Regions from separate parts of the Thalassolituus sp. ST750PaO-4 genome, predicted to be linked through region 1. Evidence: predicted binding sites of a transcription regulator. Region 1 holds the regulator's gene; each other region holds the start of a gene.
The links. Region 1 encodes FNR, which switches genes on or off when oxygen is low (the NO sensors DNR and NnrR bind a similar motif). Its sites were predicted from a motif close to TTGATNTANATCAA; they were not measured.

Region 1 (3,234 bases):
TATTGCTCAGAACATCGGCTGGGCTTTGCTGTACAATCTCATCGCATTACCGGTGGCAGCGGCAGGTTTTGTTCCGCCCTGGGCCGCTGCGATTGGCATGTCATTCAGTTCGTTACTGGTGGTCACCAACGCCCTGCGCCTGAATCGCCTGCCGGCTCCTGACTCCTCTGAGGTTTGATCGATGGATATCATTTACATCCTGGTACCGCTGTCTTTACTGCTGATCGGCATTGCCGTGCTGATCTTTTTCTGGGCGGTGAAGAGCGGCCAGTTTGAAGACATGGAGTCCCCCGCCCACCGCATTCTGTTTGATGACGATGAGCCGATAAGTCGCCGTCAGGACGACAGCGAACAAACCCCATCTGACAAGCCATGATTGAACCCCTGTCGCTGCTGACTGCGTTTCTGCTGGGGTTGTTTGGCTCCAGCCACTGCCTGGTGATGTGCGGTGGTATTGCTGCGGCTATTGGCAGCAGCGCCGGAACTCAGCGTGTCCGGGTGACGCTGCTGTTTAACACCGGGCGCATACTGAGCTACAGCATCGCCGGGCTGATAGTCGCCAGCGCAGGTCTGTGGCTGCAGAGCCAGCACCAGTGGCTGATGCTGATCTTGCGGACACTGGCCGCGCTGATGCTGATACTGATGGGGCTCTATATTGCCCGCTGGTCACTGATGCTGACCCGTATTGAGCAACTGGGCCAGGGAATCTGGAAATACCTGCAGCCTCTGACCCGCCGTTTTATGCAATCTCCGCGTGCGATAGATCGTCTGTGGCTGGGCATGCTCTGGGGCTGGTTGCCCTGCGGCCTGATTTACAGCACGCTGAGCTGGGTTGCCGCAAATGGCCAGCCTTTGCTGGGAGCCGCCGCGATGTTCGCCTTTGGTCTGGGTACCCTGCCTGCCCTGTTTGCCAGCACACTGGCGGCCAATGTACTGACGCCGTTTCTGAGCAACAACCGCGTGCGTCAGGTTGCCGGGGGATTACTGATCGGATTTGGTTTGTGGACGGCAGCATCGGTCTGGTTACTTTCTTGACAGATCGCGCGCTAATGCCGAACATAGCCGCAACTGCTGCACTTGTTACTTACTCCGACACCGGGGTTTCACTCAGGAATCAGTCATGAAAACGACACATGTTGCGCCTGCTCCACTGCGGGGCACTCAACCACACTGCCAGACCTGCTCACTGAATGCGTTGTGTCTGCCATTGTCCCTGAACGATTCCGATATGGAGCGCCTCGACGATATCATCCGCCGTGGCCGTCCGATCCAGAAAGGTCAGCTGCTGTTCCAGCAGGGCGAAGCGTTTCAATCCGTATTTGCCGTACGCACCGGAGCCCTGAAAACCTACACTCTGGCGAGTAACGGTGAAGAACAGATTACCGGTTTTCACCTGGCCTCTGAGCTGGTTGGCCTGGCCGGTTACGATAACGGCAACTATCCGTTAACCGCCAAAGCGCTGGAAACCACCACCGTCTGTGAAATTCCGCTGCAGCAACTCGACAGTCTGGCCGATGACCTGCCGGATCTGCGTAAGCAGCTGATGCGTACAATGGGCACCGAAATCCGTCATGATCAGAACATGATGTTGCTGCTCAGCAAGAAAAACGCCGAAGAGCGCGTGGCCTCTTTCCTGATTGATATTTCCCAGCGTTATTCCCGTCGTGGTTTCTCGGCCAGTCATTTCCGCCTGCCGATGTCGCGGGTGGATATCAGTAACTATCTGGGCCTCGCGGTAGAAACCATCAGCCGCGTGTTTACCCGCTTCCAGAAAAACGGTCTGATCGAAACCCAGGGGAAAGAAGTGATTCTGCAGGACCCCGATATGCTGTATGAACTGGCCGGCCTGAATACTGAAAAAGAGTGTGCCGCTCACCCGCAAGAGTAAGCCGCTCACCCGTAAGCAAAAAAACCGGCCAGAGGCCGGTTTTTTTATGCCTGCCCTCTTATGCCTGTTTTCTGCTTATGAACACTCATGCAACGCCCTCTGGTACGGGAAATGCTTTTACCAGAATAAAGGCTGAACAGACGTTATTTTTCTGGCGCCGGTATCCAGGCTATCTATTGGCAATTGGTATAAAACCGCAGCAGATAAAATAATCTGATCTAAGATTGCAGAAACAGCGTCATTCAGCCGATATGACGTATAAGGAGGTGACCATGGGCATCTGCGCAAATGAACTGACCCGCTGGGTAATCCAGCCAACCCTGCAACGTATCGGGGTTAGTAACCCGATGGCCAGCACCCTGCTGCTGGCAACTGCGGCTCAGGAATCGGCTCTTGGATCGCACCTCAAAGCCGCCGGTCAACGGGCTCTCGGCATTTACCGCATTCACAGCCTGACCCACCGCCATGTATGGGACGCTTATCTGGCGCAACAGCCGGAACTGGCCAGCACCGTGCGCGGCCTTGCCAGCCAGCATGATTTTCTCAGTCACCCCCATGCCGAGCTGACCACCAACCTGTCTTATGCCACCGCCATTGCCTGGTTTATCTATGCCCGCAATGATGATTTTGTTCTGCCCGCCGATGCAACCGCAGAACAGCTCGCACGTCTGTGGAAACGTTTTTACCATCCCCGCAGCGGTGTCAGCATTGAAGAGTTCTGCGCCAGTCTCGGTACAGCCACCGCCCTGCTCAACCGTGCAGCCTGAGCAGGCGTACCTTTTCTCAAAGTCCCCGAACAACATTCCTTTTTAACTGCCTGACCTGCGCAGGCGGTTCCTTCACCCGATGCATTCTGCTATAAAGCGGGCGCAATTATTCAGGGTGTTTTTATGATCGAATCCGCTGCCGAGCGCAAAGAGCAACTCGAGTTCAACAAACTGCAGAAGCGCCTGCGCCGCAATGTCGGCAAGGCCATCGAAGACTACCGCATGATCGAAGACGGCGATAAGGTCATGGTTTGCCTGTCCGGCGGTAAAGATTCGTACACCATGCTCGATATTCTGCTGAGTCTGCAGAAAAGCGCACCGATTCACTTTGATATCGTGGCGGTGAATATGGATCAGAAGCAGCCCGGATTTCCTGAACATGTGCTGCCGGAGTATCTGAGCCAGCTGGGTATTGAGTATCACATCGTCGAGAAAGATACCTACAGCGTAGTGAAAGAAATTATTCCGGAAGGTAAAACCACCTGCAGCCTGTGCTCTCGCCTGCGTCGTGGCACTCTGTATGGCTTTGCCGAGAGTATTGGCGCCAATAAAATCGCTCTTGGTCACCATCGTGACGAC
Region 2 (3,234 bases), on a different contig from region 1:
AGCACAGCCCTGCGATTCAGGTTGAAACCCTGGTACCGGACTTCCGTGGCCGTATGGAAATTGCCCTCGATATTCTCAGCGAAACGCCACCGGATGTGTTTAACCACAATCTGGAAACCGTGCCGCGTTTGTACAAAGAATGCCGTCCGGGTTCTGATTACCAGTGGTCTCTGACGCTGCTGAAAGAATATAAGGCCCGCCGCCCTGAGGTGGTGACTAAATCCGGTCTGATGCTGGGCCTGGGCGAAACCAATGAAGAAGTGATTGAAGTGATGAAGGATATGCGCGCGCATAACATTGATCACATCACGCTGGGGCAATATCTGCAGCCGAGCAAAAATCACTCACCGGTTAAGCGTTTTGCTACACCGGAAGAGTTTAAAGAACTGGGGGATATCGCCAAGAGTCTGGGTTTCCTGCGTGTGACCAGCGGCCCGCTGGTGCGCTCGTCTTACCATGCGGATCTGCAGGCGCAGGGGGAAAACGTTGGCGGATTGTAAAATGCTGTGGGCCGTGATTCTGTAGCGGCTCTTTCTGTGAACGTTATTGGATTGTGAAACGCTGGGCGATGATTCTGTAATCGCTCTGTGGTAGACAAGGGGTTCCTGTTTAATTCACTGAGGGAACCCCATGAAACGCACTACATTGCTGGCCATTCCGGCTTTTTTGGCACTCTCGTCTGCGGCATCCGCCGCCACTGTGACGTATAACGCCGCTTTTGTCTCAAACTACCTGTTCCGTGGCCTGAGCCAGACTGATGATGGTCCGGCCTTGCAGGGTGGTGCAGATGTTAAAAACGGTAATGCCTATGCCGGTGCCTGGTTCTCCAATGTTGATAAGCCAGACGGCGCCGAAGGTCTGCCGGTCGAGATGGACGTGTATTTCGGCTACAACAACCAGTTCGATGGTTTTAACCTCGATATGGGCGTGCGTACTTACAACACCCTGTTCGATGTGGGTCGTGAAGAAACCGAATTCAAACTGGGTACCAGCCCGGCTAAAGGTCTATCTGTCAATATGCACCGTGGCGTAAAGGCTCAGTACTGGTATCCGGAAGTCACCTTCGAAAAACACCTGCCTCAGCGTCTGTACCTGGACGTAGCCGTTGGTATGTGGATGGTGGATGACGCTGATGATAAAGCGCTGACTGCCCGCGTTGAAGTGGCCCGTGATTTCCCCGAATTCCATAAGATTGATCTGTTTATCGCTGCTGACTTTATCAGCGATGACACCCCTTATGGCGACAATAACGATAAAGATGATTCCGATCTGAATTTCGTTATCGGTGTACGCAAAAACTTCTGATAAGTGATGCGTTATCTACAAAAAAGCCCGGAAAATCCGGGCTTTTTTGTGTCTGGCAGAAATGTTCAGGCGCTTTTCAGCATCGCATACAAGTCGTCCTTCAGATGCAGACGGCGCATTTTCAGGCCTTCCAGGCGCTCATCGGAGGCCGCTTCAACGGCTTCTTCGATTTTACGTACTTCGCGGTCAACTTCATGGTACTCGTCAAACAGACGGGCAAAGTGACGGTCTTTCATTTTCAGGGAACGGATCTGGTCGCCCATGTCCGGAAATTCGCTGTGCAGGTCGTGGTGTTCAATTGTCATTATCAGGCCTCCTTTTGCAGATGCTTTCAGATTGCCTGCTCTGGCAGAAAGCGTCTTGATACAGATCAGGCGAATCCCTGTCGTTTGCAGGGGCTTTGCTATAGTTGATGCAGATCAAATCGTTAATTATTTCAGGGAGAGGGATATGAGTTGTAACAACGTTGCGCTGCTGGATGATGAGATCAGCATGGTCAGGTTGCTTGAGCGCGCGCTGGATAACTACGATGTTCAGTCCTTTACCGATCCGGAAGGGTTTCTGAATGGTCTGCGTCCGGAGACGGACTGTATTCTGCTGGATATTCAGATGCCGGGCCGTGATGGCTATGAAATCTGTCGTCTGTTGCGTGCCCGTGAAGCAACACGCCATACGCCGATTCTGTTTGTCTCCGGTCAGAGTGATCTTGACCAGCGTCTGCAGGGGTATGCTGCCGGGGCTGACGATTTTATCAGCAAACCTTTTAATATTGACGAGATGCGCGCCAAGGTTGAACGCGCTCTGCTCAGTAAAGAGCAGCGGGAAATTCTGCAATCATCGGCCGATTATGCCCGCCAGGCGGCGTTTGAAGCCATGACTCACTCGGCGGAGCAGGGGGAGATCAGTCGCTTTATCGAACAGGTTATGGGCTGTAAAAACCGCCAGCAGCTGGCCTCTGTGCTGATTGCCAGCCTGAAAAACTTTGGCCTGAATGCTGTTTTGGCTTGCTGGACGGGGCCGGAGTTCTGTTTTGTCTCGCATGCTGAGCAGGTGCGGCCATTGGAAGCGGAGCTGTTGCTGAGCTGCCGCGAAGGCGCGCGTATTATCGAGCTGGAAAAACGCATGATAGTGAACTTTGGTAATGCATCCGTGCTGATCAAGAACGTGCCCTGGCAGGAAGAGGCACGCTATGGCCGGATAAAAGATCACCTGTGCGTTCTTATGAGCAGTGTACATGCAAGGCTGCAGTCGCTGGCGACTGAGCACAAACTGCATCAGCAGCAGACGCTGCTGAATGCACTGGACGATGTGGAATATGCCCTGCAGCATTTGCAGCAGCGTCAGGATCAGGGGTTAAACAGTGCGCGTGAAACCGTGCAGGAGCTGGAGCTGGAGTTGTCAGAAGAGCTGCTGTTGCTGAATCTCGATCCGGATCAGGAGCAGCATCTGACGCAGCTGGTGCGTAATCATATGGGTCAGCTGGAGCGCCTGTATCGTAACTGCGCAGATGTCACCGGCCCGCTGCAGCCGGTGCTGCAGGCGCTGGCTGATATTGCCGGAAAGCGCCTGCCTGACAGAGACTCTGTCTGAGATCAGTGAATTTTACTCAGCGCCGCCTGCAACCACTGTTGCAGCTGCGGTGCCGGTAGGGCTCCGGCCAGACGGTCAATTTCTTTTCCCTGATGATAAACAATCAGCGTCGGAATACTGCGGATGCCGAGTTGCGCGCTGGTTTGCTGCGCCTGTTCGGTGTTGACCTTGGCAAAGCGCATCTGTTGTTGCATTTGTCCGCACAGCTGGGTAAATACCGGCGCCATCATCTGACACGGGCCGCACCAGCTGGCCCAGAAGTCCACCACAACCGGCAGATCATTTTTCAGCAGAAAACGCTGGAAATTGCTGTCGTTCAGCTCCACCGGACGACCGTTG
Region 3 (3,234 bases), on a different contig from region 1:
CCAACCCCTGCGATTCAGCAGCCTCGACCATACCGTTAATGCCGATAGTCAGGAATTGCTTGTCCAGATTAATAAATCCGGCGTTGTAAACCGTCAGCATTCCGGCCTGAAGGTACTCTTCCATTAAGCGACGATAGGCCACCTGATAACGCTGCACCTTACTGATTTCTTCGGCAAGATCACGGCCATCCTGAACCAGTCGGTTCATATTAACTGTAATTACATTAATAGAACCGGTTGCCACACCACCGGCTCCCAGCGAGTAGGAAAATGTATTGTCGCTGATTTCACTGCGTAAGCGGCAGCAGGATGCCAGGCTGTCTGCACTGTCGGAAAGATAAACGAAGAAAGAGCTGCCCCGGTTCAGATGAGCGGCCATACTGCGGGCAAAGTCCTGATCTTTACACTGCCCTTTTTCGGTCAGCATGGCCACGGTGACAACCGGAAAGGTGAGGATGCTTTTGCTGCGCTCAGCATTAAACCAATCCAGGAAAAAATGCTGAAGTTTATCCAGCGTCTTCCAGCAGGGCTTGCTGAAATCAGGGAAGACGAACTCACCAAACATGCTATCGAAATAGTTTTTGTCGTATAGCGAAAGATTCCAGAACACACTCTGATAACCCCGGGCAGCGGCGGGCTGATTGATGGCATACACAACATGCTGAAGATGGTTGGCAATCTGCTGACGGTGGGTATTCAGATAATCATCGCCATAATCTTTGCGGGCAAAATAGTCGAAGTAAGTTAAAAATTCGACCGTAGCCACCGCGCCAGCGAACTGGCTGCTGACAGCGAAGACAAAATTTACGAATGAACCACAGAACGATTCAATATGCTTCGGTGCCTGAGATTCGCCACCAAGCTTAGTCAGCCCGTCCAGTAAAAACGGATACATAGTTACCGATACACAATAGGGCTTCAGGCTGGTTTCATCATGTACATAAATCTCATGGTTCTCTATCTGGCGGATATATTCCTGTGCCAGATCATCCCCGAATAAATCGGCAATTTTTGCTGAAACCTGCGCACGGTTAATCTGCACAAAATAATCTTTCATCATCTCCGCTTCGAGCGTGGCGATATTCTTTTCGGTCACATTGGCATTGGCATCCATCCGTGAGCCGTCGGCGGCATTTTGTGCAGCCAGATAATGTTCAATAAAATCCAGCTTATGCTTAATGTGCTCTGCGCTCAGTTTCAGCATGATTCCGCTCCTTCAGAGTAGGCAATTGTTATTGATGAAATTTATGATTCAGGCAGCGATTGCTGCGTAAATCCATAAAACGCTGATTTGTTAAGGGAGACTCCAGCCCCCCGAGATCCCGTAACCAGGGACCGGTTTTCAGATAGGTCAGCTCAGCCTGCAGGCACGGAGCAACTGTATCGAGCCCGGTATAAAGACAGGTATTCAGTCCTTGCCGGCGGGCCAGCTTCAGCAACAGTAACAGCTGCGCTTCATGCCACTCTCCACCCATAAACAGCACGCAGCTGATCAGACCGGCGTATGTCTCCAGACGCTGCCGGAAGTACTCTTCGGACAGCGGTTCACCCGCCATCGCGGGCCAGGTATCTGCACTGTGGCAACCGGGACAACGCAGCGGACAACCGCTGATGGTGTAGGCCAGAGAGACTTCTCCCGGCACTTCCTGGAAGACCACCTGTTCACGACTGAAATACATAAAACCCCATATGTAGTGCCTTAAACAATAAACAGACACAAGATATGGACAGAGACTAACGAGAGACGGCCGAATAAAATTGATCCATATCAATTTTATTTGCAAACTACTCCGACATGGGTATCCGATACAGAGAACGGATGATCAGGAAAAGAGCCGTCAGCGCAATGGCCATTTATGGCGCAGTGGCAATGCAGAAAGAAAAAAGCCGGGTTATTACCCGGCTAAAGAATATTGGCACAATGACTTAGCCCGCGCGGCCGTCCGGCCGTGGACCAAGCAAAATGCGCGCATAACAAAAGACGAAGAGTATAAAAGCGCTACTCCACAACAAGGCCGACAGGCTGTAAAACAGCAAAGACTGCTGTGGCCAGATAATCACTCCCAGAGAACGCAGCAGCGCAGCCAGCAGCAGCAGCGCAAACGACAGTGACATTAACGGCCTTGGCTGCAGTGGCCGGCCGGAGTGCCCCAATGACACGCGGGCAATCATGGCCAGAATCATTCCGCCAACCGCTCCGGCGGTCAGTGCATGCAAAGCCGCACTGAAGGTGACCGGCCAGCCAAGGTAGTGCATCGCCAGCAACAAGAGGCCAAGTGGAATAAACCAATAGGCAAGATGTAATGACCACAGCAAGGGGATTTTCCAGGTAACCCCGATACGTAAGCGGGCAATCCGCAGCGCCTGACTGGCTGCCGTCAGCACCAGCAGCAACGCCAGCACAAAGGGTGGTAATAACAGATCAAGACGCAGCAGATAAATCACAAGCAACAACCAACTCGCCCCCAGCACCAGTTTTTCCAGCCAGGGAAGCGCTTCTGTTTTCGGCGTCATACTGCCATTGGCGGTAAACATCGGCATTACCCGACCGCCAATCACTGTAATCATTAATATCAGCATCCAGCTGACACTGTGACTACCCCACTGCACCAGTGACATATCCTGCACCGCATTGCCCCAATGCATCACCGCATTGGCAAAGGTCATCAGCAACAACACAGGTACAAAGAAATAATTCCGCTGTTGTTTAACAGCAAACAGCAGTCGCCAGAAAAACCAGGCGACCAGCGGCATAAATGCCATATCAACCAGGGCGGTAAACCACCAGGGCAAAAGATCACCGGCTAACATACACAGCCGGCCAGCGAGCCATAAAAGTGTCAGCAATAACAGTGGCCGGCCATGGGTTGCCCGCTGCCCGGTCCAGTTTTGTACGGCGGTCAGTAAAAACCCTGCGACGATGGCCAGGGCAAAACCAAACAGCATTTCATGGCTGTGCCAGAAAATACTGCCGCTACCCGGCAGCAGAATAATCCCCTGTAACGCCAGCCCCCAGAGCAGAATGGCCAGAGCACTGAATGCCGCCCCCAGCAGAAACATCGGCCGGAACGCCTGGCCCCACAAAGGGTGGGCGGGTACAGAGGATATATTCATAACACTCCTTAGAGCTTTGGCTTTCAGGCCTTCAGTTCCTGCTCAATCTGCCTGTCGACTGACGATACATAGTATTCGTCAGAGAAAGCGGATTCCGGTTCTTTCAGCCACATCAGGCAA

Region 2: HUF18_RS10880 (YdcH family protein) is a predicted target of FNR. The motif match lies at 1,715-1,728, and genes of this name have one in related genera.
Region 3: nrdG (anaerobic ribonucleoside-triphosphate reductase activating protein) is a predicted target of FNR. The motif match lies at 1,759-1,772, and genes of this name have one in related genera.

Annotation. Positions count from the first base shown of each region.
Region 1 covers NZ_JABVCB010000012.1:52,498-55,731, reverse strand. Annotated here, with positions in the region: gene HUF18_RS13405 (heavy metal translocating P-type ATPase) at 1-178, shown strand, start outside; gene ccoS (cbb3-type cytochrome oxidase assembly protein CcoS) at 182-376, shown strand; gene HUF18_RS13395 (sulfite exporter TauE/SafE family protein) at 373-1,035, shown strand; gene fnr (fumarate/nitrate reduction transcriptional regulator Fnr) at 1,121-1,888, shown strand; gene HUF18_RS13385 (hypothetical protein) at 2,161-2,655, shown strand; gene ttcA (tRNA 2-thiocytidine(32) synthetase TtcA) at 2,779-3,234, shown strand, end outside.
Region 2 covers NZ_JABVCB010000008.1:306,820-310,053, forward strand. Annotated here, with positions in the region: gene lipA (lipoyl synthase) at 1-500, shown strand, start outside; gene HUF18_RS10875 (TorF family putative porin) at 631-1,305, shown strand; gene HUF18_RS10880 (YdcH family protein) at 1,371-1,610, opposite strand; gene HUF18_RS10885 (response regulator) at 1,756-2,895, shown strand; gene trxC (thioredoxin TrxC) at 2,898-3,234, opposite strand, start outside.
Region 3 covers NZ_JABVCB010000005.1:56,105-59,338, forward strand. Annotated here, with positions in the region: gene nrdD (anaerobic ribonucleoside-triphosphate reductase) at 1-1,204, opposite strand, end outside; gene nrdG (anaerobic ribonucleoside-triphosphate reductase activating protein) at 1,233-1,679, opposite strand; gene HUF18_RS02685 (NnrS family protein) at 1,927-3,114, opposite strand; gene HUF18_RS02690 (MFS transporter) at 3,138-3,234, opposite strand, start outside.